DNA from 2 places in the Methylophaga marina genome. Region 2 is predicted to be linked to the other one. Evidence: riboswitches for the same ligand, from Rfam matches in the RefSeq annotation. Region 2 holds a riboswitch; the other holds the start of a gene.
The links. A riboswitch is a leader RNA that binds a small molecule or an ion and turns the genes downstream of it on or off. The one in region 2 is predicted to bind cobalamin.
Positions count from the first base shown of each region.

Region 1: it holds a riboswitch for cobalamin, as region 2 does, so the genes downstream of both, QUE24_RS09115 (cobaltochelatase subunit CobN) here and QUE24_RS13445 (TonB-dependent receptor domain-containing protein) in region 2, are expected to answer to the same signal.

Region 1 is NZ_AP027741.1:1,763,125-1,779,086, forward strand. Features, by position in the region: gene QUE24_RS09040 (FecCD family ABC transporter permease) at 1-743, opposite strand, end outside; gene QUE24_RS09045 (ABC transporter substrate-binding protein) at 760-1,245, opposite strand; gene QUE24_RS09050 (ABC transporter substrate-binding protein) at 1,221-1,613, opposite strand; gene QUE24_RS09055 (TonB-dependent hemoglobin/transferrin/lactoferrin family receptor) at 1,780-3,807, shown strand; gene hutX (heme utilization cystosolic carrier protein HutX) at 3,817-4,200, shown strand; gene QUE24_RS09065 (HugZ family pyridoxamine 5'-phosphate oxidase) at 4,211-4,729, shown strand; gene QUE24_RS09070 (TIGR04211 family SH3 domain-containing protein) at 4,802-5,476, opposite strand; gene QUE24_RS09075 (arsenate reductase ArsC) at 5,623-6,075, shown strand; gene QUE24_RS09080 (GGDEF domain-containing protein) at 6,081-7,895, opposite strand; gene QUE24_RS09085 (porin) at 7,985-8,203, opposite strand; gene QUE24_RS09090 (OprO/OprP family phosphate-selective porin) at 8,113-9,339, opposite strand; gene QUE24_RS09095 (FxsA family protein) at 9,558-10,031, shown strand; gene groES (co-chaperone GroES) at 10,147-10,437, shown strand; gene groL (chaperonin GroEL) at 10,484-12,121, shown strand; gene mscL (large conductance mechanosensitive channel protein MscL) at 12,180-12,635, opposite strand; cobalamin riboswitch at 12,814-13,003, shown strand; gene QUE24_RS09115 (cobaltochelatase subunit CobN) at 13,134-15,962, shown strand, end outside.
Region 2 is NZ_AP027741.1:2,644,528-2,660,489, forward strand. Features, by position in the region: gene cobD (threonine-phosphate decarboxylase CobD) at 1-358, opposite strand, end outside; gene cbiB (adenosylcobinamide-phosphate synthase CbiB) at 351-1,259, opposite strand; gene bluB (5,6-dimethylbenzimidazole synthase) at 1,256-1,918, opposite strand; gene QUE24_RS13435 (cobyrinic acid a,c-diamide synthase CobB) at 1,915-3,204, opposite strand; gene QUE24_RS13440 (hypothetical protein) at 3,212-3,790, opposite strand; cobalamin riboswitch at 3,845-4,038, opposite strand; cobalamin riboswitch at 4,139-4,330, shown strand; gene QUE24_RS13445 (TonB-dependent receptor domain-containing protein) at 4,393-6,213, shown strand; gene QUE24_RS13450 (O-succinylhomoserine sulfhydrylase) at 6,342-7,532, shown strand; gene QUE24_RS13455 (vWA domain-containing protein) at 7,641-9,440, shown strand; gene QUE24_RS13460 (hypothetical protein) at 9,787-14,004, shown strand; gene QUE24_RS13465 (FAD-dependent oxidoreductase) at 14,101-15,429, shown strand; gene QUE24_RS13470 (chemotaxis protein CheW) at 15,514-15,936, shown strand; gene QUE24_RS13475 (hypothetical protein) at 15,936-15,962, shown strand, end outside.

The DNA.
Region 1 (15,962 bases), 880 kb from region 2:
CGTTTGAGTTGTTCAGTATGGATGCCTAAATGTGCCGCTTCAGCTTCACCCAGCAATAAGGCATTCAGGGCTTTGGCGTAATACTGATAGAAAAGTATCAAGCACAGGCAACAGCCAGCACATAACCACAACATAAAAGGTGTGGCGCCATTTAAGGAACCCATGCCCCATAAAGTTAAATCGCGTAATGCCTGATCATTGGCAATAAATGTTAGAAAACCAATCACGGCACCGGTAAATGCGGCGACCGCGACCCCGGCTAATAACAGAATAAGCACGGAAGTATTTCCTTGGCTGGATTGGGCCAGTCGATACACTAATAAACTGGTGACTAACCCACCCACAAAAGCCGCTACAGGTGTGGCAAAAACTGAGAAACTTACGGGAAATATTACGATGGCAAGTGCCGCCCCAAGCCCTGCACCAGAAGACACACCAATGATGCCTGGATCAGCCAAAGGGTTTCGAAACAAGCCTTGTGTGACGGCGCCACAGATGGCCAATAAGGCGCCAATAAACAAAGCTAGCAGCGTACGAGGCCAGCGAAGATCCCAGATAACGACCTTCTCATAGTCATTTAGACGGCTAAGATCAGTATGGAATAAACCGTCCCAGACAGTTAACAAACTCTGCCAGCTTGATAACTTCATGGGGCCAGATGTCAGAGATAAAATAATACCGATGACAAGCAGGCTGATCAGAACTGGCCACGCCAGCTTTCGGAATAGCGATTGGTAGGGCATAGTCACGAGTCGATGGCTAGTAGAGTTTATCTGCCAGTCGTTCAGCTTCCGCCAGAGCACCGAGGCTGAGCCCGGCAATTAAGGTCGCTGCATTCACACTCACTATCTGATTATTTTTAGCCGCTTGGCTATGTTGCAGTAATGGCTGACGTTTGACGAGCTTGTTAGCGCTATCCAAGCTGTCAGAACGACTACCAACCAGAATAATATCCGGATTGACGGCTAATAAGGCTTCAACAGAAATAGATTTGTAACCACTAAACTGGCTGATATTTTTACCGCCCAATAGTTTTATGAGTGCATCGCCAGTGGTATCGGTGCCCGCTTGGGATAAACCACGCTCACCAATATCGAGCAGGAATACCACAGTTGGCTTATGTGTCGGCTGTTTTTCTAGCAAGGCTGCCTGTCTTGTTTGAAGCTGTTCGATAAGCTCTTGCGCTGCTGATTCAGCATGAAGCCGAGAGGCTAACAGCGTTATATTTGTTTCAAGTTGCTGCAATGTCGTTGGACTATCAAGTTCGAGAACAGGAATATGTGCTTTTTTGAGAGCCGCGATAGCGGGGCAGGCCCCATATGGTTACTTCCGATAACTAAATCAGGATGTAACTGGAGCAGCCCTTCTGCAGATAATGTTCGATGGTAACCTAAATTTTCAACTGGCTGAGATAACAAGGGCTGACTGGTTAAGTCTGCAGCCACAATATGCTCTTCCAATCCCAGGTTGAGCAAAATCTCAGTGGCATTGCCGTCAACACTGACCAGGCGGGAATTATTAGAGTCCGCATAGCTGCTTGGGGCTGTGAGCAAAGTCAGCATTAAAAGCCATAGAGCGCAGAAAAGAGAAGGGATTCTTTTATTCTTCATCATATAAAGTTCAGTCGATATATTAGTCATAGTGAAAAGGGGGATACACAACGCACAGCATTCTACTTGATATCTGCTAAATTGTTAATCTATATGTAAATGATAATTGATCTCATTATCGTTAAATGGTAATTTTCTCGACATATTTTTCAAGTCAGGAACAATTACGATGAAATTAAGAAAGTTAGCCTTGCTAATGCAGGTGCCTGTTTTATTGACAGTAAGTGGTGGCGAAGCCTTTGCTGCGGAACAAAGCCTCGATGAAATCACTATCACAGCGACAAGAAACACTGACGGTGATAGCTCAAGCCGCAATATCAGTGTCGTGAGTCAGGATGATATTGCACGACAACAAGCCACTTCTGTTCCTCAAGTTATTAACTATTTACCTAATGTCACATTAACTGGTGGCCCTCGTGAACAAGTTCAGGGAGTCAATATCCGTGGCTTGGGTGGAAACCGTGTTTTGCAATTGATTGATGGGGTTAGACAGAATTTTGAATCAGGTCATCGACCTACGTATTTTTTAGACCCATCACTCTTAAAAAATGTTGAGGTACTTCGAGGGCCGAGCAGTTCTTTATGGGGGTCAGGTGCGTTAGGTGGTGTTGTGTCACAGAATACTATTCATGCGGCTGATCTCTTGGATGGAGATAATCTGGGCGGCTTTGTGAAACAAGGTTATCAATCAAACGGTGATAAGTGGACAACAACCGGTGCTTTGGCTAGTCGTTTTGGCAATGTTGATTTGCTGCTATCGGGTTACTATCGTGATGGCAATGACTTGGAGCTGGGGAATGGCGATGATCTGGAAAACTCGGCCGATCGTGACCAAGGCGTGTTAGCTAAACTGGACTGGTTTATCGATAACGATCAGATGGCGACATTTAACTTTCGCCGCTCCTATACGGATGGTGGTGTGCCATCCAATGCATCAGCAAATTTGGGCACGTCGGTGTTTTTAGTTGATCGGGAAATTCAAACGGATCATGCTTCTGTCGATTATCGCTTTAACCCAGACAACAAACTGATCGATAGCCAGCTCAACTTATACTGGAACCGAACAGAAGTCGATGAAAATCGTGTGTCCGATAATAGATTCGATACAACCAATATCAGAACATTAGGTTTAAATCTCAATAATCGTAGTCAGTTTGGTGATGTTTCTGTGCTGTATGGCGTGGATGGTTATCAGGATAAATTAGACGCTTCACGAAGTGGTCCCAGTCGGCCCATTGTGCCTGAAGCCACCACGGATGTCTGGGGTGCATTCACCGAGGTGCAGATTCCATTTGCTGATATCTTGCGTCTGGAGTTGGGTGCACGCTATGACTATTTCGCGACTGAAGCGGATAACTTGAATAATGATCGTAGTGATAATGCGTTTTCACCTTCAGCAGCCATCAGTTGGTTGCCAAATGAGGATTTACAGGTGACGTTACGTTATGACGAGGCATTTAGAGCGCCATCGGCTGAAGAGCTTTATACTACGGGGACTCATTACAGCTACGGACCTGCAGGCGCTAATACATTCATAAATAACCCAAATTTGAAGCCAGAAGAATCCCAAAATATTGAGTTCTTGGTAGATTACCAAATGCAAAATGCCTTTAATGAAAAAGATACTGTCAACATTCATGCTTCAGTCTTTCATAATGAGGTCAATAACTTTATCGAGCAAATAGCAACGAATTATCAGCAGATAATGTTGATCTATGGTCCGCAGTTTGATGATTATTATCCTGTTAATACAGAGTATCGAAATGTTGATAAAGCTCAATTAGTTGGATTTGAGTTGGCAATGGATTATCAATGGCAAAACTGGAATGCGATGGTCAGTTATGGTCAAACGCGTGCCAAAAATAAGAATACGGGCGAAGCCCTAGCCAATATTCCAGCAGATAAATGGGTTTTAGATCTGAATAAGTCATGGCTATCTGATAGTTTACAAACTGGCTCCACATTGACACGAGTGGAAAGCCAAAAACATAAACCAAACGATGTCATGTCTGCCAATGAAGATTATGAGCACTATAATTTGGTTGACCTCTATGCTCGCTGGACTCCACGTGACTTTGAAAACCTGACGGTTGATCTCACAGTGAATAATTTGACTGATCAACACTATCGTGTCGCATTTCAACAACTCTATATGCCGGGCAAAGATATTCGTCTTGGCGTGAAGTATGATTTTTAAGGAGCAGCTATGTCTAATGAAGTAACAATGCCAGGTGAGCAGGCTCAAGCATTACTCGAGCAACTGGCTGATTGGGGTACTATGACGACCATCGTATTGCATGGCGGCAGTGTGTTTGAGTTTATGGGGCCTTTTCCGAAAGGCTCTGTAGCGGAAGGTTTTTATAATTTATCAGGTCCGGTGCCAGGCTTTCATGGACACTTAAATCTTAAGTTAGTAAACCATATTCGTTTTCAAGATAAACAGCACCGTGGCCGAGAGAGTTACGCGTTTGTTTTTGAAAATGCCGAGGGCGAGGTGATTTTTAAAGTCTTTCTTGGCCGAGATGAAAAAGGCGAGTTGTTAGCAGAACAAAAACAACGTTTTCTGGCCATGCAACAACAATATCAATGAGAATAGAGTAATGAATAATAAAGGGTTAGAAGAGAAAATCAGTCAAGAGATTATGGCGATGGTCAACAGCAGAAAAAGTTTGCTGCTATCCTCATTAACCGAAGAAGATGAACCTTATGCTTCCTACGCGCCCTTCGCGGTGGGAGAAGATTGTTTATATGTATTAATCAGTGAAATCGCAGTTCACGCTAAAAACTTGCAGCATCACCCTAGAGCTTCAGTATTAATTATTGAAGATGAAGATTCTGCTGCGGAGTTATTTGCTCGTCTTCGTGTTCAGTACAATGTGACCACAGAACTATTGCCTGTCGATTCTGCAGACTGGGATGTGGGTATTCAGTGTTTAACCGATCGTCATGGCGATCGCATACAAAACTTAAGTCAATTGAGTGACTTTAAGTTATTTAAGCTGAATCCTATCGGTGGCCGTTATGTGAAAGGCTTTGGTAAGGCGTATCAGATTGATGGTGGCTCTTTAGCTGGAGAAGGCTTGTCTCATCTGAGAGATGGACACAAAAAACGTGCTTGATAGACTGGTTGTATGAAACAAAAAAAGGACGCTCGATGCGTCCTTTTTTATTGACGAGATAATAATCTGTTATCAGAGGCTGCCCCAGCTATCCTTTTTCCGAACTTTTAGGCGCGGTAGGATGATGCCTAACAAGATACCTGCGAATAAAACAGCGGCGCCAATAAGGAACCAGCTTCGGGTACTGTTATCTTTTAAGGCATTGTTTTCGATGACTAATGACTGGTTTTCATGATCAATTTCTTGCAGCTTTTCTTTTAGCTGGCGGTTTTCATTATCTAAAGCCACAGCATTTGACGCGGTACGACGGAGGTCGTCCAGTTCTTTGCTCAAACGTTGTGACTTTTCTTTCAACGACATGTTTTGTGTATCAACGTCGGAGTTTTGATTACTGAGTGATGAAATTTCTTCTTTGTATTTAGCGATTTCAAGTTCTAAATTGGCCACACGCTTTTGACTGGCTTCAAGTTGATCACGAGCACTCGGTGTGTTGGTCAGATAACGGGTTAACACCCAGCCTTCAACGCCATCTGTCGTTCTGACTTTTGAATAACCTGCTGGATCCGTTTCCAGTACTTCGAGTCGTGTACCAGACTCGAGCATTTTACGGATATTGAACTTCACACCTTGACCATTCCGCATGGTGATTTCGAGCTTATCAGATACATAACGCGTGGTTTGAGCTTGAGCAAGGACGGGAGTCAACAGTGCCGCTGAGATGAGGATGTGTGCGATCAGTTTTTTCACAATGGACGTCTTTATTCTTTGATAAACAGGCATTTTAACAGAAGCGATGCTGTTCGCTTCAAGTCTGAGTTAGTAATTAACAATAAATCAGAATGTTATGCCGTCGTAACGGTGTTGTCATATTGGTTTGTTAAGGTCGGCCTGCTATGAAGAAAGGGTTAGAAATGGAAAAGATTAGAGTCATGTTTTTGTGTACTGGCAACTCGTGTCGGTCACAAATGGCTGAGGGCTGGGCAAGAGCATTGGCCAGCGAAGAAATTGAAATAAAATCGGCTGGTATTGAGGCACATGGACAAAACCAACGTGCCATCAAAATTATGTCTGAAGTCGGCATTGATATTTCTCAGCAGGAATCGATTCGTGTGAATGGTGAAATGCTGGAATGGGCAGATTTGTTAGTCACACTATGTGATAACGCTGAAGAGCAGTGCCCTCTACTCAGCCCCCATACAGTTAAGGTGCATCTGCCTTTGCCTGATCCGGCCAAGCTGCGGGGTAGTGAAGAGGAAGTGATGGATATCTTCCGTGAAACACGTGAGAAAGTACGTCAGCGTGTCGAGTTTGTACTCGAACAGGTTGCTTACGAAGCGGCTGTTTAAGCTGATTATTTCTCCGTGACCAAGCGTATTTTCGGTTTCTGATTACTCATATTTTTTTCTGTCGCCTCTAGTTGATAGAGGCTGTTTCCAGCTATTCGTTTAGCCATTGATTTTGCTTTACTGGCGTATTCGGTCAGATCAATCTCTGCCTGGATATTCGGGAAGTCTAAAATGCGCACAGCACCTATCGATAAGCTAAGCAGTGAATAAAAGGTTTCATTGCCATGGCGATCAACCGCATTGATGCCTGCTTGTTGCAGATGACGTAAGTTGTATAGTTGTGGGTAAAGTGCCTCAAATGCTTCCAGAATCTTTTGGCAACGCTGCTGCCAGTCTTTACTTTCAAACAAGATGATAAAATCATCGCCACCCACATGCCCGACAAAGTCGATTTCCTGGTCGACATGTTCAGTTAACGTTTTAGCTGTGAGGCTAATCACCTTATCGCCTTTACCGTAACCATAAATGTCGTTGTAGGGTTTGAAGTTATCCAAGTCAAAATAGCAGACAGTGACATCCCGATTTTGCTCGATAATTTCACGGGTATGTTCACTTAATGGCACATTTCCTGGCAGACCACTCAACGGATTGGCATGACGCGCCATGGTGATTTGCATATCGGTAATCTGACGTAGCAAGTCCATCAAACTACCTACACCGCGATAGCGGCCTTGCTCCGTTATGACGAAGGCACTGTGCTGGTGATGTGCTTCCTGGCTGGTGATTTGATAACTGAGTTTTTTCAATGGCAGCTCAGTTTCAACGACGATGGGATTTTTATCCATAAAGTCTTTTATGGGTTTTCTTCCGTACAGTTCACGACCAAAACGGCTGGCGTAAAGTGTCATAAAATCATCGCGCCACATGATACCCACGACACGATTATTATCATCAACAACCGGCAACGCATTCAGTTTTAACGCTTTCTGAAAACGATCAGAAATGTGCTCAATGGTATCGTTATGTCTGACCGGATCTAAATCTGTCAGCAAGCTGCTAACAAGGGTATTCGCTCTTGGACGACCTGTTCGTTGTATCGTTGTTTCTTTGCGTTGGGCAAACAGACTGTTATCGAGTTCTTTTTGTGGATTACGATTAGGACGGCCAAAGTAATAGCCTTGTACAAAGCGCATATCCAGACTTTGTGCGGTGATATATTCCTGACGAACTTCAATGCCTTCACCAATCACCTGGCAGCCGATACTTTGAGCAATATCAATCATGGATTGCACAAATTGGCGCTTTTGCCGATCTTCATGAATATTCTGCATAAAGTGGCGGTCCAGTTTGACAAAATCAGGCTTGAGTTCAGACCAGGTGCGTAAGCCAGAATAGCCCGCACCCAAATCATCAATCGCAATCGAAAAACCCATATCGCGATAATGTTCGGTGGCTGCTCGCATTAATTCATAGTCATCAATCGGATACTGTTCAGTGAGCTCAATGATGACTTGTTCTGCTGATAAGCCCGCCATTTCAACATATTGTAAAGTCAATCCATGTGGATAATTGTTATCCAGAAGGGCGACAGGTGTGGTGTTGATAAAGAGTTTTTCTTTCAGGCCGAGTTGACCATAGCGTTTGATCGCCGTTTCTCGACAAAGTAAATCCAGCTCAGCCAGACAATCATGCTTGAGAGCGGTATCAAATAAGGTCACAGGCGAATGAAGTGGGCCATCAGATGGACCACGAATCAGTGCCTCATAACCAAAAATCTGTTGGTTGTGTAGAGATATAATGGGTTGAAACAGAGCTGTCAGACGTCCATGACTGAGAATTTCCTGTAATGAGTGATAGTGGTGTAATTCTTCTTGTGTCATCGTCTTATCTTCTCTTGCTAATATCTCCTAATCAGAAAAAAGCCCCACCCTGGGGTGAGGCTTTTATCAGTGCTTTCCAGTGTTAAGACCTACCAGAATGCTTGCGCACGGAATTTAAGTGCAGATGGTTCTTCATCACGGCTAACACCGTCTATTTTCAGGTCAGTAATTTTGTCGTAGTTCAACATCAAACGTGTGTTTTTAGTTGGGTAGTAGTTTAGACCCAGTGTGAACTTATCTGCTTCATCGCCTGAAGTAGCGTTACCTGAGATTTCGTCAATTTCCATGTTTTCGAAACGTGCAGCAATCTGCCATGCGCCATATTTAGACTTTGGTGTGATACCAGAGGTATAACCTTTTTCCATTTCAGTGATTCACCTGTTAGGAAGTAACCAGCTTCAATTGCGTAGCCAGTAGTATCAATGTCACCAGCAGTAGTGTCATTAGTGTAATCTAAGTACTCTGCCATAGCGTGGAATGAACCGAAGATTGCCATAGCATCGATAGTGAATGCATCAGAGCCGTCGTCAGCTGAAGGGGCTACAACTAACTCTAAAGGTTTGGTGTTATCAATGTGGCTTACAACACGTTGATCGTCATCAAAACCATCACCGCCGCCACGAGTTAAATAACCAGCACCGATTTGGATCAATTGATTTTTTGAGGCCATGTAAGGAACAAATGATGCGCGGGCTGCGAAAGTGCTACCGTTATCAGTCGTCTCACCGCCGCTCAGGCCACCATTAGTCAGGCCTGCAGAGAATGTCCAGCGATAATCATCAGCAGCCAGATCAGCAACGACACCACTTTGACGTGCTGGAGACCAGTCAGTATCAGCAAACAAAGGACGATCCATAAAGCTCATATATTTAGAGCTTATTTTGGTGTTCAGACCAAATGGGACATGAGATTGGCCCATTTTCACGCCATAACGAACGCCGTTTGAGAATTTGTTGCCATAGCTGACATAAGCGTCTTTGATTGATGCATCGCCACCTGCGAAGTCAGCTTCAAATTTGTAACCCCAGTCGTAAATTGAACCTGAGAAACCTAGACGAGCACGGCGTAATTCTGTTCCTTGAGCATCATCTGCCAGATCGTCTGCATCAGAGTCAATCGCATCCCACATGACACGACCAATTGGTTGGAAAGACCATGCACCATCACGGCTTTCAACTTTGATTTTGCCATCAGTGGTAATTTTTGGCATATCTGCAGTTGCTTCAGCGACTTGTTTTTTCACTTCAGCTTGAGCAGCTTCAGTTTTTTCTTGATCAGCTGCTGCAGCGTTTTTCAGCATGTTGTAGTCTTCTGCACTGATGGTGCCTTTGTCACGAAGGACTTTTAACAGGTCAGCCATCGCTTCGTTGTTTGCCTGAGCAGGCAACATTGCTGCACCAAACAAGGTACCGGCAATTAATAAAGATGTTGTTTTCAATTTCAAGGGACTATCCTCTAGGTTGGTTTATCAATTCGGTAAGAGCCGAAGTCCCGCACACCTTAGGCTTGTTATGTTTCAGCATGATGAAGAAAACGTTACAGTTTTGTGACATTGATACAAAAGCTGACTTTTGTTGTATTTAAGCGACAATGGCGATCAGGCCTTGAAATAAGGAAAACCGCACCAATATCCATCTATATAACTATGCCTTTGGACGTCCTATGTTTCGAATTTTATTACTGATTTTTTTAATTATCCCCATCGTTGAAATCTATGTGTTGATACAGGTTGGCGATGTGATTGGTGCATTACCGACTATATTTATGGTGGTGGCCACCGCTGTTCTAGGTGCGTTTTTACTTCGTTTACAAGGTTTTCAAACATTACAACGAGCACAAAGCTCCATGGCCAGCGGCCAAATTCCTGCCACAGAGATGCTGGAAGGGGTGTGTTTGGTTATCGCTGGGGCGATGTTATTAACACCCGGATTTGTCACCGATACCTTTGGTTTTTTGTTACTGGTGCCAGCCATTAGGCAGAGTGTGATTAAACAACTAGCCAAGAATAGTCGTATTTTTTACACACAAAAGCGTGGTGATGCTTTTTCACAACAACGTTATCGATCAGATTATCGAGAAGGTGATGTGATTGATGGGGAAGTGGTCGATGACGATGATAAACATCATCTTCGATAAAAATTTTTAAATTTTTTTGCTTAGCCCCCTTGAAAGCAGGTTTTGTAACCCCATTCTATGAGTTCCCTACAATTTAAGTTAGTCATTAATAGACATTTTTTCGGAGGAAATACAGATGAATCTTCGTCCCCTTCATGATCGTGTGATTGTTCGTCGCATGGAAGAAGAAACAATGAGCGCTGGCGGTATCGTTATCCCTGATAACGCCGCAGAAAAACCATCTCGCGGTGAAATTCTTGCTGCAGGTGATGGCAAGGTTACAGATTCAGGCGAAGTTCGCCCTTTGGCGGTAAAAGTGGGTGACAAAGTACTGTTTGGCAAATATGCCGGTACTGAAGTTAAGGTTGACGGTGAAGAACTGTTAGTCATGCGTGAAGATGACATTGTTGCTGTTATCGAAGGCTAATCCCTGGATTCATTTGCTTTATTAAAGAATAAGAGGAATAACTACAATGGCTGCTAAAGAAGTCAAATTTGGTGCAGACGCACGTCAGTTAATGGTTAAAGGTGTGAATACACTGGCTAACGCAGTAAAAGTCACACTGGGACCAAAAGGTCGCAACGTTGTTTTAGATAAAAGCTTCGGTGCACCTACCGTCACGAAAGACGGTGTTTCAGTCGCGAAAGAAATCGAACTGGAAAACAAATACGAAAACATGGGTGCCCAAATGGTAAAAGAAGTGGCTTCGCACACTTCTGATGCTGCAGGTGACGGTACAACTACAGCGACAGTTCTAGCACAAGCTATTCTGCGTGAAGGTATGAAAGCCGTTACTGCTGGTATGAACCCAATGGATCTGAAACGTGGTATCGACAAAGCAGTTCAATCTGCGGTTGAACAACTGCGTACTATGTCATCACCATGTGATGATGATAAAGCGATTGCTCAAGTCGGTACTATTTCAGCTAACTCTGACGCTTCAATCGGTAAAATTATTGCTGAAGCCATGCAAAAAGTCGGTAAAGAAGGCGTTATCACCGTTGAAGACGGTAGCGGCTTTGAAAACGAATTAGACGTCGTTGAAGGTATGCAGTTTGATCGTGGCTACCAGTCTCCATACTTTGTTAACGACCAACAAACTATGACAGCAGAACTGGAAGATCCGTATGTGCTGTTATTCGACAAAAAAATCTCAAACATCCGTGATTTGCTGCCAACTCTAGAAGCTGTCGCGAAATCTAGCCGTCCATTATTGATCGTTTCTGAAGATGTGGAAGGTGAAGCCTTAGCCACACTGGTTGTGAACAATATGCGCGGTATCGTGAAAGTCTGTGCTGTTAAAGCGCCTGGCTTTGGTGACCGTCGTAAAGCGATGTTAGAAGATATCGCTGTGCTGACTGGTGGTACTGTGATTTCTGAAGAAGTCGGTCTGAGCCTGGAAAAAGTGACTTTGGATCACTTAGGTCAAGCGAAGAAAATCACTGTCAGCAAAGAAAATACCACTATCGTTGATGGTGCTGGCCGTGCAGATGAAATCCAAGCACGTGTTGAACAAATTCGCACACAAATCGCTGAATCTTCTTCTGACTACGACAAAGAAAAACTGCAAGAACGTGTTGCTAAATTAGCTGGCGGTGTTGCTGTTATCCGTGTTGGTGCGGCTACCGAGATGGAAATGAAAGAGAAGAAAGCACGTGTTGAAGATGCGTTACACGCGACTCGTGCTGCGGTTGAAGAAGGCGTCGTCGCTGGTGGTGGTGTTGCTCTTGTTCGTGCAGAAAGCTCTCTGGGCGAACTGCGTGGTGACAACCATGATCAAGACATGGGTATCAAAATTGCGCGTCGTGCAATGGAAGAGCCTTTACGTCAAATCGCTACAAACGCGGGTGCTGAAGCATCTGTTATCTTGAATGAAGTTGTTGCAGGTAAAGGTAACTATGGTTACAACGCGGCAACAGGTGAATACGGCGATATGATTGATATGGGTATTCTTGACCCAACTAAAGTCACGCGTACTGCATTACAAAATGCAGGTTCTGTTGCTGGTCTGATGCTGACAACAGAAGCGATGATCGCTGAACTGCCAAAAGAAGATGCACCTGCAATGCCTGATATGGGCGGTATGGGTGGCATGGGCGGCATGATGTAATCATCCCTCAGTCTTTAGTGCTAAAAAAGCCCCGGCCATTTGGTCGGGGCTTTTTTGTTTATACGAGTTCAGATGTGCAGTGTGGGCAACGCGTCGCTTTGATAAGAATGGTTGAGTAGCATCTTGGACATTCTTTATTGGTGGCTTCTGCAGGTGCAGGTTCTGCTTCTTTTTCACGTTGCATTTTATTGACCGAACGAATCAACAGAAAAACAGCAAAGGCGACGATCAAAAAGCTGATGACCGCATTAATAAAGACGCCATAACTAATCACTACAGCACCAGCTTCCTGAGCTGTTGCCAAGGTGGCATATGGACCTGCCACAGTACCTTCTTTTAACGTGACAAATAAGTCTGAAAAGTCGACACCTCCCAGTAATAGACCAATAGGTGGCATAATTACGTCGGCTACCAAACTCTTCACAATGGTGCCAAACGCACCACCGATGATAATCCCCACGGCCATATCTAACACATTGCCGCGCATGGCAAACTCTTTGAATTCCTTCAACATCCTTTATCTTCCTTTTGTTGTTTTCATTGAAATAGAGGGCGAGCATCCTGATTAAACATTGAGTCTCAGTTGGATATTAGCCATCACTATTTGGGCTGTCTATCTTTATTTTGTGCATTATTCTTGTTCGCAATATTGTCTGCGTCATCAAACCGTGGTTGTTACTCGGGTAAGTACGTATAATTCTGATTTTTATGGTCTCTTACCAGAGTTAAAAGGGAATTCTTAACCGAAGCTGTCCCCGCAACTGTATACGTGAAGTTTCTGACAACGATGATGTAAAACCACTGAAATCGATCGATTTCGGGAAGGTGAGTTGGAAATGTTGAAGCGTGAGCCAGGATATCTGCCATGAAAACGTTATTATCCGATGGCCGGGGTGTGCAGTTGGAGCGGGAAACCGTTTAATGGCGAATCATCTTTGAGTTATTAAGCGGTGTCTGATCTTTCCGACGTGGTTTGATAACTCAGTGTTTTTATATATCGATGGATAGCGCTGTGTTTAACCGACTTATTCTTTGTTTCATTCTTTTTCTTTTTTCTTCATCAGTCCTGGCCGAGCAATTATTGCTGATTGTCACACCACGAAATGTACCGGAAGTGGTGTCTGGTGCGCATGAGTTTTTAAAACACCCCTCTCATTCCTCCACGTCAGTGCAAATACGCACGACCGAACAGTGGCAAGACTTAAGCGTAAATCAACAAGCCGCTTTATTAAAACAGTCAGATTTAGTCTTCGCGGGCGGCGTGTTTGGTGAAACAGCCAACCAGCTGATGGAAAATATCAAAAAAGGTCTGCTAAAAAATCTTATCGCATTGCATAGCGATCATCGTCTTATGGGGGCGTCTAGTTTGAACAGTCGTCCCATTTTAAATGGGCCCCCTGACAAATTAATGCAGCATCCAGATCCTGCGTTATCGACAGAACAGTGGATGGCATCGCTATTAGAACAATACCCGGCACAGGAAGCGTGGTTGATTTCACGATTCTTTTGGCTGGGAAGAAATAGTGAAAATATGCAGGGACTGATTAGTCATCTACATCATCTGGTTAAAAATGAAAATACAACTGAGCGTCCTCAATTAGCTGCACAGCTCAGGCTTTATCATCAAGATAAAATCATTCCACCAGATCAGTTTGAGTTTTCTGCAAAATCATCATGGGTGGTGTTAGTGGATTATGAAACTGGGGAACGGCCGGGAGAAAAGGCATTACTGGATGCTGTTTGTAAACAGCTTATTGATGAGTCAACTGGTTGTGTGTCAGTGCTTACTGCGTGGGGTGATGCCAGTTTATCTGCCATCAAGTTATTAGCTGAGAATAAATCACACATCAGTTCAGTGGTGTCTCTGCAAGACTTTGTGATTGGCGGATCGGAACATCGGCAGGCTGTCACCGATGAATTAAAAAAACTGAATGTACCGGTGATAAAAGCGATGCGTTTAAGTGATAGTACCCACGCTGAATGGGAGCTGTCAGAAGCCGGTATCAGTTGGGATTCTGTTCATTATCGTGTCGCTATGCCTGAGTTACAAGGGGTGTCTCAACCAATGGTGGTTGCAACGATGACTCCCGCCGAAGTCGATAAACTCACGGGAGCCAGACTGGCTTTCTCAGAACCTGTAGAGTCACAAGTCACCTTATTGGCCAAGCGCTTAAAACGCTGGCAGCAATTACAAGATAAAGCGAATCAGGATAAAAAGATTGCGATTATCTATTATAACCATCCGCCTGGTCGCCATAATATCGGTGCTGATAATTTAAACGTCGTGGAGTCCTTGTTCGATATTCTGCATTCCCTTAAAAACCAAGGGTACAATACCGGTGAGTTACCGGCGACATCAGACGCATTGCTAGATTTATTGCAGCAACGAGGCGTCAACTTACCTGAAGACCAGGCTGCCTTGGCTGCGATGTCGTCACAAGTCAACACAATGGATAGCAAAAGCTACCAAAGCTGGTTTCAAACATTGCCAGAATCACTACAGCAAGAAATGGTCAATGGCCCGCTGGGTTTATTACATGCCAATCTAAAACAAGCTAAAGCATTGAAAGATCCAACCATTGCGGCACATTTATTCGCTCGGGTGATGGAAGATATCCGCCATGTTGTCGATGGTGCCGACCATGCTGGTCGTGACCGTGTGTTGCAATTACTCAGTCAGCTACAAACCATCTACCAGCAACCTTTAGCAAACATCGACTGGCAACAGGCTGAGCAATTAATTAATGCCATTAGCCAACAATGGATAGAAGGCATAAGAGGCTGGGGCGAAGCGCCGGGGAATGTGATGGTTTATGACGATAAAATCCTGATTCCCGGTCTTGAGTTTGGCAATATTTTTGTTGGTCCACAGCCTCCAAGAGGCTGGGAGCTAAATGAAGAGCTATTACATGCTAATTTATCCTTCCCGCCACCACACCAATATTTGGCGTTTTATCAGTGGCTAAGAAATACCTTTCATGCTGATGCCTTAGTTCATCTGGGCCGCCATTCGACCTACGAGTTTTTACCTCGTCATCGAGTGGGTATGGCCGAGAATGATTACCCTCAGGCGATTTTAGGTGATTTGCCAAGTATCTACCCTTATATCGTTGATGGTGTGGGTGAGGGTATTCAGGCAAAACGCCGTGGCCTCGCGGTGATGGTTGATCACCTCACACCGCCTTTGGCTAGCACTGAGTTATATGATCAATTACTGGAATTACGACAGGTCGTTGAAAGTTATGAAGCTGCACCTGTGAATGCTGGGGCTATGCGCGATCGTGCGATTGAGGAAATGAAACGCTTAGTCGCCAACCTTAATCTGGAAGATGAACTGACAGCGAATATGGCTGGTGAGTTGGAAGTGCGAGGATTGAGTTCATTCGAGCAGGTGGATGACGATTTGTTAGTGCACGAAATCGGCCATTACCTGACCACTCTACAAGAAGATTTTATGCCTCTGGGGCTACATGTTTTTGGTCGAGACTGGTCTGAACAAGCGGTTCAAACCATGCTTACTTCAATGAATAATGGCAAACAAGCTACGGAGAGCTGGGATCCACTTCTACGCGGCTCACCTGCTGCAGAAATGTCGGCATTATTGGCTGCTTTAGATGGTCAATTTGTTGAGCCGGGTAAAGGTAATGATCCGATTCGCACACCATCAGCATTACCGACTGGACGTAATTTCTATGCCTTAGATGATAGCTTAATTCCATCACGTTTAGGCTACAAAGTCGGTATCGCATTAGCCGAAAAAGCCCGTGCAGAAACTCCCGCAAATAACGCTCAGGATAGTGATGCCTTAGTGTTATGGGCATCCGATGTGGTGCGTGATGAA
Region 2 (15,962 bases):
AATCAATCTCTTCATGAGCAATTGCTTGAACATCATGACCTGCTTTGTGCCAATTATAAGCATGCTCTGCATAACAAGGGGCTATCACTTTTACTCTGCATGGCCCACGTAACTGTGGTAAAAACTGTATAGCCGCCTGACTGCCGAGAAGGGCGACTAAAGATGGATTACCGTAATACTCTGCTGCCGAGTTGAGTAAATCATCATCTTGCTCTGGTAAACGGGTCCAGACAGATTCGGGTAATGTCGGAATGGGCCAGCCATTGGGATTGATCCCCGTTGATAAATCCAGCCAATGCTGGTGGGCGATACCATATTTTTTAATGTACTGATTGAGTTTACCGCCGTGTTCAAGCATAGCTGATACCTGTAATGATAGTGATGACGGCTATCCACAACAACAGACTATCCGTGACTAGATGTAAGGCCCGAGGAATATCATCTGCATTGGCTTCGCGATTTAAGCCAAGCGTTGGACGATCGTGCCAAATACCGTGATAACGTGCCTGGCCACCCAGCTCTATTTCCAGCGCCCCGGCACCTGCCGCCATCACCGGGCCAGCATTGGGACTATCCCATTGTTTAGCTTGCTGTCTCCAGCAATGTAGTCCAGAGCGGACATTGCCTACCAGTGCATAACTGAGCGCTGTTAATCGTGCCGGAATATAATTCATTAGGTCGTCAATACGGGCGGCAGCACGACCGAAATAGAGATAACGGTCAGTTTTATATCCCCACATAGCATCTAAGGTATTACTCAGTCGGTAAATAACGACACCGGGAAGGCCCGCCACAATAAACCAGAATAAGGCTGAAAAAATGGCATCGGCGCCATTTTCTAATACCGATTCGATACTGGCTTTAGGAATATGTAATGTTTCTCTGTCACGGCTGACGATGTAACTGGTTAAGGTTTTTGCTTGTTCAATATCGCCTTGTTTTAATGAAGTGATAATCGGTGCCACATGATCGTATAAGCTACGATGACCAATACAGAGGTAGAGTACGATAACGCTGAATATCAGGTTAAGTGATGGAATGTCACTGATACAATAGGCGATAAAAGCAAGAGGGGCGACCAGCACTAACCAGCCTAGCAGTCCTTTAATAAACTGCTTTTTAATGCCGTCATTAGCGTTGTACAGTCTGTTTTCAATGTGTTTGGTGAGTTGACCAAAACCCACAAGCGGGTGACGACGTGTTGGTTCACCGAGTAACCAATCAAGCAATAAAGCAAGAATAATAAACAGTAAGGTCATAAACTGGCCGGTTTATCCCAGTGGTTTTCATATAAAACAGAGTCAAGTTCAATGCCCTGGCGCCAGTTTTCCATTTGTAGCATCGGCTCTGGATAAAACTCATTAACATGACCCAGGCACAGAATGGCGACAGGGGAGGCACCTGAAGGCAGCTTGAGTAAGTCTGCCAATGCTTCTGGTTCAAAAATAGATACCCAGCCCATACCCAGACCTTCGACTCTGGCGGCCAGCCACATGTTCTGAATGGCACAGGAAACGGAGGCCAAATCCATATTCGGCATGGTTCTCCTGCCAAAGATATGTTCTTCACGTTTATCGCATAAGGCGACAACCAGGATTTCAGCACAATTATCCATGCCCTCGACTTTTAAACGCATAAACTCATCTTCACGTTCGTTCATGGCTTTGGCCGTTTCTATGCGTTCTTTTTCGACCAGGGCTTTTATCTTTTCACGAATAATGGAATCAGTAATTCGAATAATTCGCCAGGGTTGCATCAGACCAACGCTTGGGGCTTGGTGTGCGGCCATTAATAAACGTTTTAGCTGTTTCGGTGCAACAGGATCAGGTCGAAAGTGACGCATATCCCGGCGCTCGGCTATTGCCCTGTAAACCGCTTCTTGTTCTGCTCTTGAAAATTGATGAGGGGAATCACTCATGGTGATAACCACGCTGCAATAAGATGAGGGTTAGAGTAAAAGTAAAAATGGATATAGCTGGCGGTCAGACGCTCTTGTTGATAAACAGCTTCACTGACTGATTTGCCATTAGGACACTGTCCGCTTATTTCAGATTCTAATTCTGTGCTGAGTGAAGAATGATGATAAGTGTGACCTCTAATCGCTTGATTCTCAACGGTCACTTCCTGCAAACCAAGCGCGGTTAATCTGGCCTGGAGTTTCGCCTTAGCTGGCAAAATACCACACATTGTGGCGGTAACATCTGTCTTGTCTGTCAGCGTCTCGCAAAGGTATAACACGCCACCACATTCCGCGAGGATAGGTTTATTTGCCTCGTAATGTTGCTGAATAGCTTGTTGCATCTGTGTATTGGCACTTAATGCGGCCAAATGTAACTCCGGATATCCACCGGGTAAATAGAGACTATCGATATCAGGTAGCTCGGTATCATTGAGTGGAGAGAAAAAAACAAGCTCAGCACCTAAAGCCTTCAGACAATCCAGGTTTGCCTGATAGAGAAAAGAGAAAGCGGCATCTTTGGCGATGCCAATCTTTAAACCCTTTAGTAACGCTGGAAGTTGCGGAGTATCAATGAACGGAAAATCGATGTTTGGCAAAGACACCGAGTCATCAAAATCAAAAGCCTCAAGCGTATGGCTTAAACGTTGTTCTAAATCTTTAATTTCACAGGCTTGTTGTAAGCCTAAATATCGACTGGGTAAGGCATGTTCAGTTTGTCGGTATAAGGTAGCAAGGCAGGGAAGTGTTGTAGGCAGGGCATTTTTGAGCATCTCGGCATGACGCTCACTGCCGACTTTATTGGCGATAACTGCCGCCACCTGAGTATCTTGCCGATACTGATCCAAACCAACGGCAATCGCCGCGAAGGTTTGTGCCATGGCACTAGCATCAATAACGGCGAGAATAGGGATACCAAAAGCCGCTGCCAGATCGGCGGTGGATGGTTCGCCATCAAACAGTCCCATCACACCTTCAATCAGGATAATATCGGCCTGCTCAGCGGCTTCAGCGAGTAGTTGCTGACTATGTTGTTTGCCAACCATCCAAAGATCAAGTTGATAAACAGGGTGACCTGACGCCAGCTCTAAAACCATGGGGTCCAGAAAATCTGGACCCACTTTGAAGACTCGAACGTGTTTGTTTTGCTGCCTGTAATGTCTTGCTAGTACAGCCGTAACCGTCGTTTTACCCTGACCAGATGCGGGTGCAGCAATGACTACAGCAGCGCATGACTGCGACTGCATTTATTAACTACTTTTGATCAGCTTGATGTGTGGTTTTGGTGAAGTACATAGACACATGGCAAATCATGGCCACCACCAGATAAAAACTCATCACCGCCAGGTTTTTAGGGAAGTATTGAATAAAGCGTTGTGTGTATTCAGTGAATGTTGGATCAGGATAACGACCAGAGAAGAAGTAAAAACCACCACCACTAAATAATGTGGCTGCAGTGGCGGCTACTAATACACTGCCAACAAGAGGCAATAAGGTGGCAGCATTAAATTGGTATTTCGATGCATACCAGCGTCCAGCCATCCATAAGCTGCCATAAGCAGGAATGAGAAAACCGTAAGCAGGAGACATACAGAAACTAGTGCTCAATTGACCACCACCCAACAACACACTGGCGATATCGAGACCAGCCGCCATCGCTAAAAACACGGGAAACCAGGCTGCTGAACTGAGGTAAAGACCTGCTAAGAAAAAGATAGTCCATGATGCACTGGGTAATGCATCGACAGAAGCAAAATGATGACCTCGGGTCATAAACATTAAAAGCGCTAAGAGACCAGCAATAATTAGTTGCTGAGAACGAGATAAGGTCATGATGTGATTCTCCAGTGTGCCCACCCGCACACAATAGGTTTGAATTTGCCAAGAGGCACGTTGTATTTTCAGGCCGGTCTCCGGACTCGTGAGTGTAGCCTGATAAACACCTTCCCATACAGCACTGTACAGTGGCATTAGGTTTATCTGATCTCACTTACCGTTGCGGGGGCAGTGTCGGCATTATCTATTGATGCACCGACTTCCCGTTTACTCGCGATTGCAACACCTGAAACTCGCGATAGAATAAGGATTAATACGATATATTGTCAATTTGACGTGAAGAATAAACTCTCAACTTTAATATACGAGGATGGCGTAGGTTTGACGTATGGATGCGCAGCCATTACTATGCGCGGCTCTTCAGGTGCTCTGTTTAGGCAGAGTTAAACGGGAAGTTGGTGACAAATCCAACACTGCCCCCGCAACGGTAAGCGTTGAAAAGCACATCATTAAGCCACTGCGAATCTCGTGGGAAGGCGATGTGTCAGGCATAGCCACAACGTAAGTCCGGAGACCGGCCTGAGGTTTCATAACAACACCATAGTGTTGTGACCCTTTTAACCTTGGATCGCGGGTGAGCGTATCCTCAGGAGACAATTATGACCTTGTTTTCAAAGGCGTTGCCTTTGCGTGCTTGCACGCGCCTTTCAGCATTTACGCTGATTTCTTCTTTACTTTCTTTACCTGCCATCGCCAGTGATGAGCTTAATTCCATTACCGTCACAGCGAATCGTATGCCTACGGAAAATGCGTTGGCGCCTTCTACTGTTATTACACGTAACGAAATAGAAAAACTTCAAATTAACGATCTGCCTACGTTACTTTCCAGATTTCCTGGTATTGATATGATTCAACGAGGTGGTTACGGAAAAACGAGTGGTATCTCTATCAGAGGCAGTGACACAAAACAGATTCTAATTTTAGTTGATGGTGTTAAATGGCGCTCTGCAACCTCTGGCGCTGCTGCTTTGCAGGACTTTCCTGTTGAACAGATTGAACGCATTGAGATTGTGCGTGGTTCACGATCTGGCATTTATGGCTCTGAAGCTATAGGCGGTGTTATTCAGATTTTCACTCGTAAAGGTAAGAATGAAAAAGCCACACCCTATCTGACATTAGCCACAGGAACAAAAAATACACAAAAGGCAAGTGCTGGAATCAGTGGTGGTAATGCTTCAACACATTACAACTTGGGCTATAGCTACCTTTCAACCAATGGTATTGATGCACAAGATGATGAAAATCCAGATCACGATGGTTACCGCAATAAAAGTGTTTCATTTAATGTGAATCATCAATTGTCTGATAACTGGAGCATTGGTGCTCATTTACTCAGAGTCGATGGCATCAATGAATATGACGGTAATGATCCTATTTATAGCAAAATAAGCCAACAAGTCATGGGGGTAAATACAAATATATTTGTGTCAGACTTGTGGGAGGTTTCAGTTCAGCTATCTGAATCTCGAGATAAGTCACAAGAACACTCTCGTAGTGAGGATACAGATCATTTTAATACCTTGCTCAGAACCATTAGTTGGGTGAATACACTTCATATAAACCCTCAACAGAAAGTGAATATAGGCTTTGATTACGATCACGATAAAATTGATAGTAACTTAGCTTACACAGAAACATCTCGTTCTAATAAAGCTGTTTTTGCTAGTTGGCAAGCCAGCGAGGGTAAACATGATTGGTTATTGAGTGCCAGACATGATGATAATGAGGCATTCGGGCATAGAAGCACCGGTACAGCAGATTATGGTTATTGGCTAACAGAAAAGTTGCGTCTTTCTGCATCGGCAGGTACTGGTTTTAGAACTCCTTCTTTTAATGACTTGTACTGGCCGACAGCTCCAAACCCTAACTTGTTACCAGAAAAATCAAAATCATACACAGTTGGTATTACTGGAACGCCTGAGTGGGGACAATGGGCTGTTAATGCATACAAAAATGAAATACGCGACCTTATTGCTTGGTCAAGAAACAGCTCTGGAAACTTTACGCCATCAAATGTCAATAAGGCTAAAATTAAAGGTATAGAGTTTGAGGCTTCAACGTCTATTGCTTCTTGGGATATTTCAGGTGATATTTCATTCATTCAACCAGAAGATGGTGATTCAGGACGACAGCTTGTCAGAACGGCTAGACGTCTTGCCAACCTTCACATAGATAAAGACTGGAATGCATGGTCAGCTGGAGCAAGCTGGAAACTCAGAGGAGCAACGTTTAATGATAGAAACAATACCCAACGTCTAGGCGGCTATGGACTATTGGATTTGCGTGTTGCTTATAAAGTCGATCCGGACTGGACTGTTAGGTTAACGGGCCAGAATATGTTAAACAAGGACTATCAAACAGTCGAAGAATATTACAGCTTAGGTCGCACTGTGATGTTGTCAGTGAGTTATCAACCATAAAGCATAATGGTTCCACAAAAAATACCCGAACAAGTTTCGGGTATTTTTTTGTCTGAAACTCAGGATTCATCTGGTCAGTAGCCTGCTAAAAATATAGAATTGTCACATCTTTTTTATGTTGAACTCCCATGACAGATAAATATGACAATAAAGGCTTTGCCACCAAAGCCGTCCGTGTTGGTCACAAAAGAACAGCGGAATCTGAACAGTCTGAACCTATATTCCCAACGTCCAGCTTTGTCTTCGAAAGTGCAGAGCAAGCTGCAGCACGATTTGGTGGTGATGAGCCGGGTAATATCTATTCTCGTTTTACTAATCCCACCGTTCGCACATTTGAACAGCGTTTAGCTGCTTTGGAAGGTGGTGAGTCCTGTGTCGCTACTTCATCTGGCATGTCGGCGATTTTATCGACAATGATGGCCTTATTATCAGCCGGTGATCATATCGTTTCGTCGATGAGTATTTTCGGCACTACACGCGTGTTGTTTGATAAATATTTATCCAAGTTTGGTGTCAGCACCAGCTATGTGAAGCTGATTGATTTAGATGACTGGAAAGCCGCTATTACGCCAGAAACAAAAATGCTGTTTTTGGAAACGCCTTCCAACCCCATGAATGAAATTGCAGACTTAGAAGCACTCTCTGAGCTTGCCAAGGCCAATGATTGTTTATTGGTTGTCGATAACTGTTTCTGCACGCCGGCATTACAGCGACCGTTGGAGTTTGGCGCTGATATCGTTGTGCATTCAGCCACAAAATACATCGATGGCCAGGGCCGTTGTATTGGTGGTGCGGTGGTTGGCGATGCTAAGCGTGTGGGTGAAGATGTATATGGTTTCTTGCGTACAGCAGGACCGACGATGAGTCCATTTAATGCCTGGACCTTCCTCAAAGGTCTGGAAACCTTGGATCTCAGAATGAAAGCCCATTCTGCGTCAGCACTTGAGGTAGCAAGCTGGCTGGAGTCGCAACCTTTAGTAAGCCATGTGTTTTACTCAGGCTTACCATCGCATCCACAGCACGAATTAGCTAAGAAACAGCAGTCAGCATTTGGTGGCATTATTGCTTTTGAAATCAAAGGCGGTAAGAAGGATGCATGGTCTCTCATTAACGCTTTGGAGTGGCTGTCTATCACCGCGAACTTAGGTGATAGCAAAACGACCATCACGCATCCTGCAACAACAACACATGGACGTCTCACTGAAGAAGCGCGCGCTGCAGCCGGTATCACCGATGGAATGTTACGCCTCTCTATCGGCCTTGAAAGTGTGGATGATATTAAAGCGGATTTAGCCCGCGGCTTTGCTGCTATTAAATAACGGCATAAAATCTGCATAGCTCTGCCTAGATTGGAGTGGCTGTCAAAAAAATGTCTTTAAAAAGCGTAAAGACAGAAGCTGACAGCATAATGAACAAGGTAGATTGCTATGTTAGATTTCTTAAAGATCGCATTGCCATTAGCTTTGTTGGTGACTATGCCAACAAAGCTTGCACAAGCGGCTGAAACACCCAGTAGTGATGTTCGTGTTGTGATAGATGTCTCGGGCAGCATGAAAAAGAATGATCCCAAAAACCTGCGAGCACCTGCGCTGAGAATGTTAGTGGGGCTCATGCCAGATGACGCAAACTCAGGGGTTTGGACCTTTGCTAAGATGGTCAATATGCTGGTGCCATGGCAAAAAGTTGATGATGACTGGCGACAGAAAGCGATTGAAAAATCCTCAAAAATTCACTCCCTTGGTCTCTATACTAATATCGAGCTAGCCTTAGAAAAAGCCACAAAAACAGGCATAAAAAACGATCCTAAACAACGTCAAAGCTTGATTTTATTGTCTGATGGTTTTGTTGATTTACAACCAGGACAAAAAGCCAGCGAAGCCTCTCGCCAGCGCATCCTCAATGCGATTGTGCCTAGACTAAAAGCGGCGAATCTCGCCGTTCACACAATTGCCCTGTCAGATAATGCCGATCATGAACTGCTGAAAGCTATCTCAATGGAAACGGATGGCTGGTATCAACAAGCCAATACGGCTGATGATTTGCAACGTATTTTCCTTCATATGTTCGAAAAAGCCACCCAGCCAGACACTGTTCCTCTCGCTGATAATCAGTTCAAAATCGATAGCAGTGTCAATGAAATGACAGTGCTGGCTTTTCGAAAAGCAGGATCAGCAGAAACACAACTTAAAACACCCGACGGTAGAACCCTCACCGAGTTGGATCAATCAGATAAATTGCGTTGGTTACATGAAGATAGTTTTGATCTGATTACCATTGAAAACCCGGCGACGGGCGAGTGGCGAATTGATGCTCAGCTTGATCCGGATAACAGGGTAATGGTTGTCACGGATATGAAACTGGAAACCAGTGATTTACCTAATAATGTGCTGAAAGGAGAAAAGTTCGATTTTCACGCAACATTAACTGATCACGGAAAACCCATTACACGAAACGATTTTCTGGAGTTGGTTGACGGCTCACTCAAACAAAATTCTGAGCTGGAAGAAAAGCAGTTGTCGATGACATTGGACCCACAAAAAAGTCAGTTTAATGCCAAATTGGGGGAGGAGTTCACCGCTGGACGTCAAGATGTGATTGTCACCTTGAAAAGTGCGACGTTTGAACGTCAGAGACGCCAAAGTATCAATGTGATAGCAGCGCCTTACTATGTTGATTCCGAACGTCTACCTGGTGATAGTCGAAGTCATCGTATACAGGTTCAGGTCGAACCAACCCTAATAAAACCAGATTCTTTGTCGATAAAAGCATTATTAAGAGAAGAAAATGGTAGCGAGTGGCCATACGAGATGCAGAAAACGGATACGAACAATTGGCAGCTGACATTAACTGAACTCACGAAAGATGCCGATTACGAATTATCGCTTCAGTTACGCGGTGAAACGCCTGAAGGACGTCCGGTTTTTTTACAAGCTGAGCCTATCACGTTGAAAGATGAATTAGCGCTTGAACCAGCTGCTGAATTATTTGATGAAGAACTTGCTCCCATTCTGGAACCGATTACAGGTGAAGATGCAGCTGACGTCGATATTATGCCCTTGGATGATGACTTGATGCTAAGCGAGGATAATGAAGAAGCAGGTATCTCAATATCTGATAACACAAAACTTCTGATAGGTAATGCCATTATCTTAGCTCTACTGATAGCTGGCGTTATCTGGTGGCGAAGACAGAATGCAGCAACCGCAGCGGTGGGAGATATGCTTTGATAAATCTAACCGATCCAATGCTCGAGTTTCTGGCGTATGAACTGGCTCTGATTTTTGCTGTTATTGCTGGCATTTTATTAATAAGTAATCGGAAAAAAAGGCGGAAAGTTCATAATGCCGGGACCAACGCCGTAAAAAAATTAAGCGGGACCAGATATCGAGAGAGCAAAATCTCAGTCAGGTTTTACATGAAAAATACGCCCTAAGTGATGAAGCGCTCAAAGCGGAAGTAAACGACTTTCTTGAGCGTGAACGTCGCATACAAAAAAGTCTTATCAAAACCTATATAGAACAGGATGATAAAGCGTTTTTAGCTATTCCTGGCCTGGTTGAGCAAGCCGTTGACGTGGCATTGAACATCGAGCCAGTTGGTTCACACGCTAAGTCTCAACAATCTGAAGAAACAGCACCATCCGCAGATGATTTACAGCAACAGATTGATCACGCGGCACAAACGATGGAACGTTTACTGAGTCAGTATCAACAACTGACAGGGGCTTCAATGGCTGCGGCAGCTGTGCTTCCAACTGAGAAAGAGGATGTTGAGATTGATGAGACTGTGACCGAAGAGGAAACGCCAGCAGAAATTGACGAGGTACCTGAACCTCAGGAAGAGCAAACCTTTGGTGATGGCGATGAGATAAATCAGGTATTCGATGATCAGGCCGAGGTTCCATCACTCTCACCTGAGACAGATGTCAGTGAGCCAACCGAGCCTGAAGACGCAGCTGATACTGACACCCCTGATGCTGAAATACCTGCTAACAACGACTCTTCTCCAGAAGATGAGCCCATCTTATCTAATGAAGAACTGGATGCGTTATTAGACGGGGACGATTTTTCACTGGAAGATGAAAACGCAAGTGTTTCTGACCCAGATAATACAAACGAGACTACAGAGACAGAGAGTAGCAACGAGCCGGTTGATGTCGTTGAAATCAATGGTATTGCTGATGAAGCTGATTCGCTCCAACAGAAAGAACTCACCGATGAAGAGCTTCAACGCTTTACCGAAGTCACAGATGAGGTTGAAATTCCGGGGGCTGTGGATGATATTTTGTCATCACTGCAAGACACCGAAGAGAAGCAGCAAACATCAGTTGAGACAGATTCAGATACTGAAATCGACAACGAAGATATTGATGCCCTATTAGCACAACAAGATACTATTGCAGAGCCAGAGCCAGAGCCAGAGCCAGAGCCAGAGCCAGAGCCAGAGCCAGAGCCAGAGCCAGAGCCAGAGCCAGAGCAGGCAACTATTGATAACTTATCAGTCGATGAGTTTTTGGCTGATATCGAGCAGGCTGATACTACGGATGAACAGCTAGATTCCGGTGAGCAGCAAATTCAATCTGAAGAAAACAGTCCTGCATTAGAACAATCGCTTGATGATAATGAGTCTGAGCTGACACTAGATGAAACCATAACTGATGAAATTGACAGCAGTGAGGCTCAAGATGATCAGCAATCTGTTGATGTGACTCAAGCTCTTGACGTTGAAAACGAAGCAGTTATACCGACTGAATCAGTCGATGATATTAGTAGTTATATCGACGTAGATGGTAATGAGCCTGAAGCTGTTACGACTGATGAGTCCAAAGGCACTGGTGAAAGTAATTTGCCTGATGTAGAGCCAGAATCATCGGAGGCTTCAACTGATACAGAAATTGACAATATTGCTGAAGAACCCATCACAACAGAAGAACAGAATTCTGAGCCAGAGCTTTCTGAAGACGAGCTGAGTCTTGAGTCCATAGATAATGATGAAGCTCCAGCAATTGATGAACCTCAACTTGAAGCAGAAGCTGAAACCCCAGAGCTCGCTGAAGATAATGAACCAGAAGTATCTGACTTAACAGAGACCGAAACAGAAGTTGACAATATTGCTGAAGAACCCATCACAACAGAAGAACTGATTTCAGAAACTGAGCCAACGTTTACTGAAGAGCAGCTTAATGTTGATTCTATAGATAGAGACGATATACCTACAATCGATGAACCTGTATCTGAAGTCGAGTTGCCAGAATTCAGTGAAGACAATGAAACAGAAGTATCAGATTTATCAGAGCCTGAAGCAGAAGCTGGAAGCATTGCTGAAGAATCCACATCAACAGAAGAACTGAATTCAGAGCTTGAGAACGAGCTGACTGAAAACGAATTGAATGTTGAGCCGGTTGAGAGTGATGACCTACCAGTAATAGATGAACCTCAATCTGAAGCAGAAGCTGAAACCCCAGAACTCGCTGAAGATAATGAGCCAGAAGTATCTGAATTCTCAGAGCCTGAAACAGAAGAGCTGGGTTCAGAGATTGAGCAAGAAAATGAGATTGCTGAAGACCAGCTTACTAATGAGCCTATAGAAAACAAAGATATACCAGCAATTGATGAACTGGTCTCTAATGAAAATGAAACAGACAGTCAAGCTAGTCAGCCTGGATTTGTCGAAGATGTCCATGATGAGAATGCCGTCGCTAGTGAGAATTTAGTTGAGGTAGCGGAAAAAGCGACTGATGATACTCAAGAAGCGTCAGACATTGATGAGACGCTGGCGACAACTGAGCAGATAGAACTTGAAGAAAGTCTGGATCTAGAACCTGAACAAGCAGCGGTGGATTCTCCAGAAGATGAAACGCTCGCTGATAACATAATAGCTGATGAGTTAGAGCTGGCAGCTGAAGAGGGTGATGATGATATATCACCTGCTCATGATCTCAGTATTGAAGATGTTGAACCGCTCACAGATGATGTTATCGAACAAGTGGCATCAGCCGATGACAATGATGAGCCTGCCACTGAAGCAGCGTTAGAAGAACATTTGCTTGAGGCTGATGAGGCAATTTCTGCCCTGACTGAAGATGAATCAGAGTCCACTGAGCCCGATCATTCTGCCAATTTATCGTTAGATACAGATGAGGATGATGCGGAAAGCGTTCAACCTGAAGATATATCATCAGAACAGCAGCTTGAATCAGATGTAGACACAAGCTTGCCTGAAGAGGCTGAGACATCTCCGGATGAGTCGTTTGATATTATTGATGATGATGGTGAAAGCCTGCCTAGTTTTGATGATGAGCCATTAGAGAGCTCTACGCTTACATCAGACGACGATATTACAGCTGATGAATCAATGTCAGCGTCGGCGGATATTCCGAGTAAAGAACCCAGAAGCCTAAAAGACTTCTTAAAAACCGATACTTTCAATGTGAAAACCGCTTTGCCAGAAGCAAGTGATTTGGTGGAGTCGAGTCAAGTTACCGAAGATACGGCGTTATCTGTATCTGACGACGATGTGATGACATCGCCTGAAAATGACGTCATTGATGAAGATTTTGCTGGACAAACAGATTCAACAGAAGATGCTATTGTAGAGCCAGAGCCAGAGCCAGAGCCAGAGCCAGAGCCAGAGCCAGAGCCAGAGCCAGAGCCAGAGCCAGAGCCAGAGCCAGAGCCAGAGCCAGAGCCAGAGCCAGAGCCAGAGCCAGAGCCAGAGCCAGAGCCAGAGCCAGAGCCAGAGCCAGAGCCAGAGCCAGAGCCAGAGCCAGAGCCAGAGCCAGAGCCAGAGCCAGAGCCAGAGCCAGAGCCAGAGCCAGCATTCCAGACAGAAGCAGAACGTTTACGCTTACTGATGACGGCTGAAGACGAAACTGAAGAAGTTGATGCTGAGCCTGAAGTGGCTGAAGAAAGCCTTTCAAGTGATCAAGAGAGTTCAGTACCGTCTGAAGAAATTGCAGAAATGCGTTCAGAGCTGGATGAGCTGCGTGAAAAAGTACGCGCCAGAACGGCACAACTTCGTGCAGAGGCGAAAGCACGTAGCCAACAAACAGAGGTAAAACCTGAACCAGAAAGCACAGTTGATATGGCGAGTTCAGAACCGGCTTATGAACAGACGCCTGAGACAGAGACAGTAGACATTGAAGAGACTGATTCAATAGATGATGCTGACTCTCTGTCTGTCAGCGAGGATTCGCAAGATGATTCTGAGCCAAATTTATCTTTATCTGATAATGCCAACTTGTCCGAGCCTGTTGTTGAGGAAGAGTTTGATCTGGATGAGGTTGCACAAACTGTTGAGGATGAACTCACTGATATCGAGCCAGAGATAGAGCAAACAACATCAAGTTCTGTGACTGAGAACGATTTGAACTATGACGTTAACATTATTGATGAACGTCAGCTTGACGATAATTCAACGCGAATTTCGGCCATGTATCCAGCATCAGATGAGCAAGCAGATTCACCCCTTGTTGATGCGGCAGAGCAAGCGACTTCCGATGTAGAGCAGTATTTCAGTGAGGATGAACTTGATATCGGTGAACCTGTGAATCTGGTTGATCCGAAATCTGCTGTATCGGATATGTGGCAGGATCTGACTGAAGAACCATTGCCTTCTGATGATGACTTGGATCAGATGTTTAAAGAAATCAAAGATCTTGAAAATGCTTCTGATAATGAAGAAGGCGAGGACGACGAAGATGTTGATACTCAACAGCAGGATCGATTGCAGTCAATATTGTCTTCGATACCGTCTTTTTCGCAAATGAATAAGAAAAAAGATGAGGATTAGTCAGTAGGTTTCATCGCCGCGTTTCATCGCTATTTTTTGACTGCGGTGAAACGCTGATTCTGTTAAAATCGCCGGCAGTTTTTGCTGGGATTAAAAATGACAGAACAAGTCCATGATGTAGCCATTATCGGTGGTGGCGTATGCGGTACAGCACTGATGTATTTGCTCACTGAATACACCGATATACAACATATCGCTTTGGTTGAAAAATACGACCATGTTGCCAAAGTGAACTCTAACGGCAGAAATAATAGTCAGACGCTTCACTGTGGTGATATTGAAACGAATTACACCCTTGAGAAAGCCGCTAAAGTCAAAGCCGCGGCCCAGATGATTGTCAACTATGCTGATGAGCTGGCAGAACGTGATGAAATCATTTTTAAATACCCCAAAATGGTATTGGGCGTGGGTGAAAAAGAGTGCGCCATGTTACGTGAGCGTTTCGAACGTTTCCGCACCGTCTTCACTTCAATGCAACTGCTGGAAAAAGAGCAAATCGCTGAGATCGAACCCAATGTGGTGATGGTCGATGGCAAGATGCGTGAAGAACCTTGTGTGGCATTGGCTGTGTTAGATGAATACTCAGCAGTGGATTACCAGCGTTTGGCTGAAAGCTTTGTCGATCAGGCACAAAAGCGAACAGATAAAGATCTCAAGCTATTTCTGAACAGTCACGTCGAAGACATCATCGAAAAAGATGGCGTATTTTCTATTGTTACTCAGAACGCGGTTATCAAAGCAAAAACGGTCGTCGTTTCTGCTGGTGGACACAGCCTGCTATTAGCCCAGCAAATGGGATATGGTCTTGAACTCTCCTGTTTACCCGTTGCCGGTAGTTTCTATTTCACACCGCCCTTACTCAATGGCAAGGTTTACACCGTACAAAACGACAAATTGCCTTTTGCCGCAGTGCATGGTGATCCAGATGTATTGATTGAGGGTAAGACTCGCTTTGGACCCACTGCATTGTTATTACCCATGCTGGAACGCTACAACAGCAAAACCTTTTTTGAGTTCTTGCGTGTATTAAAGCTCGATTCACGGGTGATGAAAGTCTTCTGGGATCTGTTTAAGGTCAAAGACATTCGTAACTACATTCTGAAAAACTTCCTGTTTGAAGTACCACTGCTACGCCGCTGGTTGTTTATGAAAGATGCACGAAAAATCGTGCCATCTCTGCAATTAAAAGATGTCACCTTTGCCAAAGGTTTTGGCGGTGTTCGTCCTCAGTTAATTGATAAAAAATCATCTCAATTGATGCTGGGCGAAGCGAAAATCAACCCGGGTACAGGTATCGTCTTTAATATGACTCCTTCACCTGGCGCGACCAGTTGTCTGGAAAACGCCGAGCTGGATTTACGATTTGTGTGTGGGCGACTTGGAGCACAGATAGACGAAACCCGTTTAAGAGCTGACCTGCACTGATAAGACTAAAATTTGTTTCAGTCTTCGATTAAGCAGCCGATATAGCTTCATATAAGCATACTAGTTTTTCGATGGAGACAGCATATGACACTGCATTCTGCTCAGGCTAATGCCGGTAAGGCATCAGAGAAGACTCAGGTTTTCACCTTCTTTATCGAAGATATGATGTTTGGTCTCAATGTCGATTATGTGCTGATGCTGGGGCAGGATGTCGACTCCGTTCAAAAGGTCCCGGTGGAAGAACGTGGTCTGAAAGGGGTGATTAAATATCAGGGTATTGTGGTGCCGGTATTGGATTTTGCCCACCGGGTGGGTGTTAACTCTGGTATCGATAGTAAGGCCAAAATCATCGCCGAATTGAAGCTGCATGAGCAGGAGCTCAATGAGTGGGTCAATGCGCTGGAAATGGCCGTCAAAAATAGCAGTGAATTCACATACTCTACAGACTTGAAAAAAGCCAATTTAGTCAATGGCGAAAACAGTTTCAAACCAGAGATGACACTTTGATGGAGTTATTGTCTTTGTTTGATGTG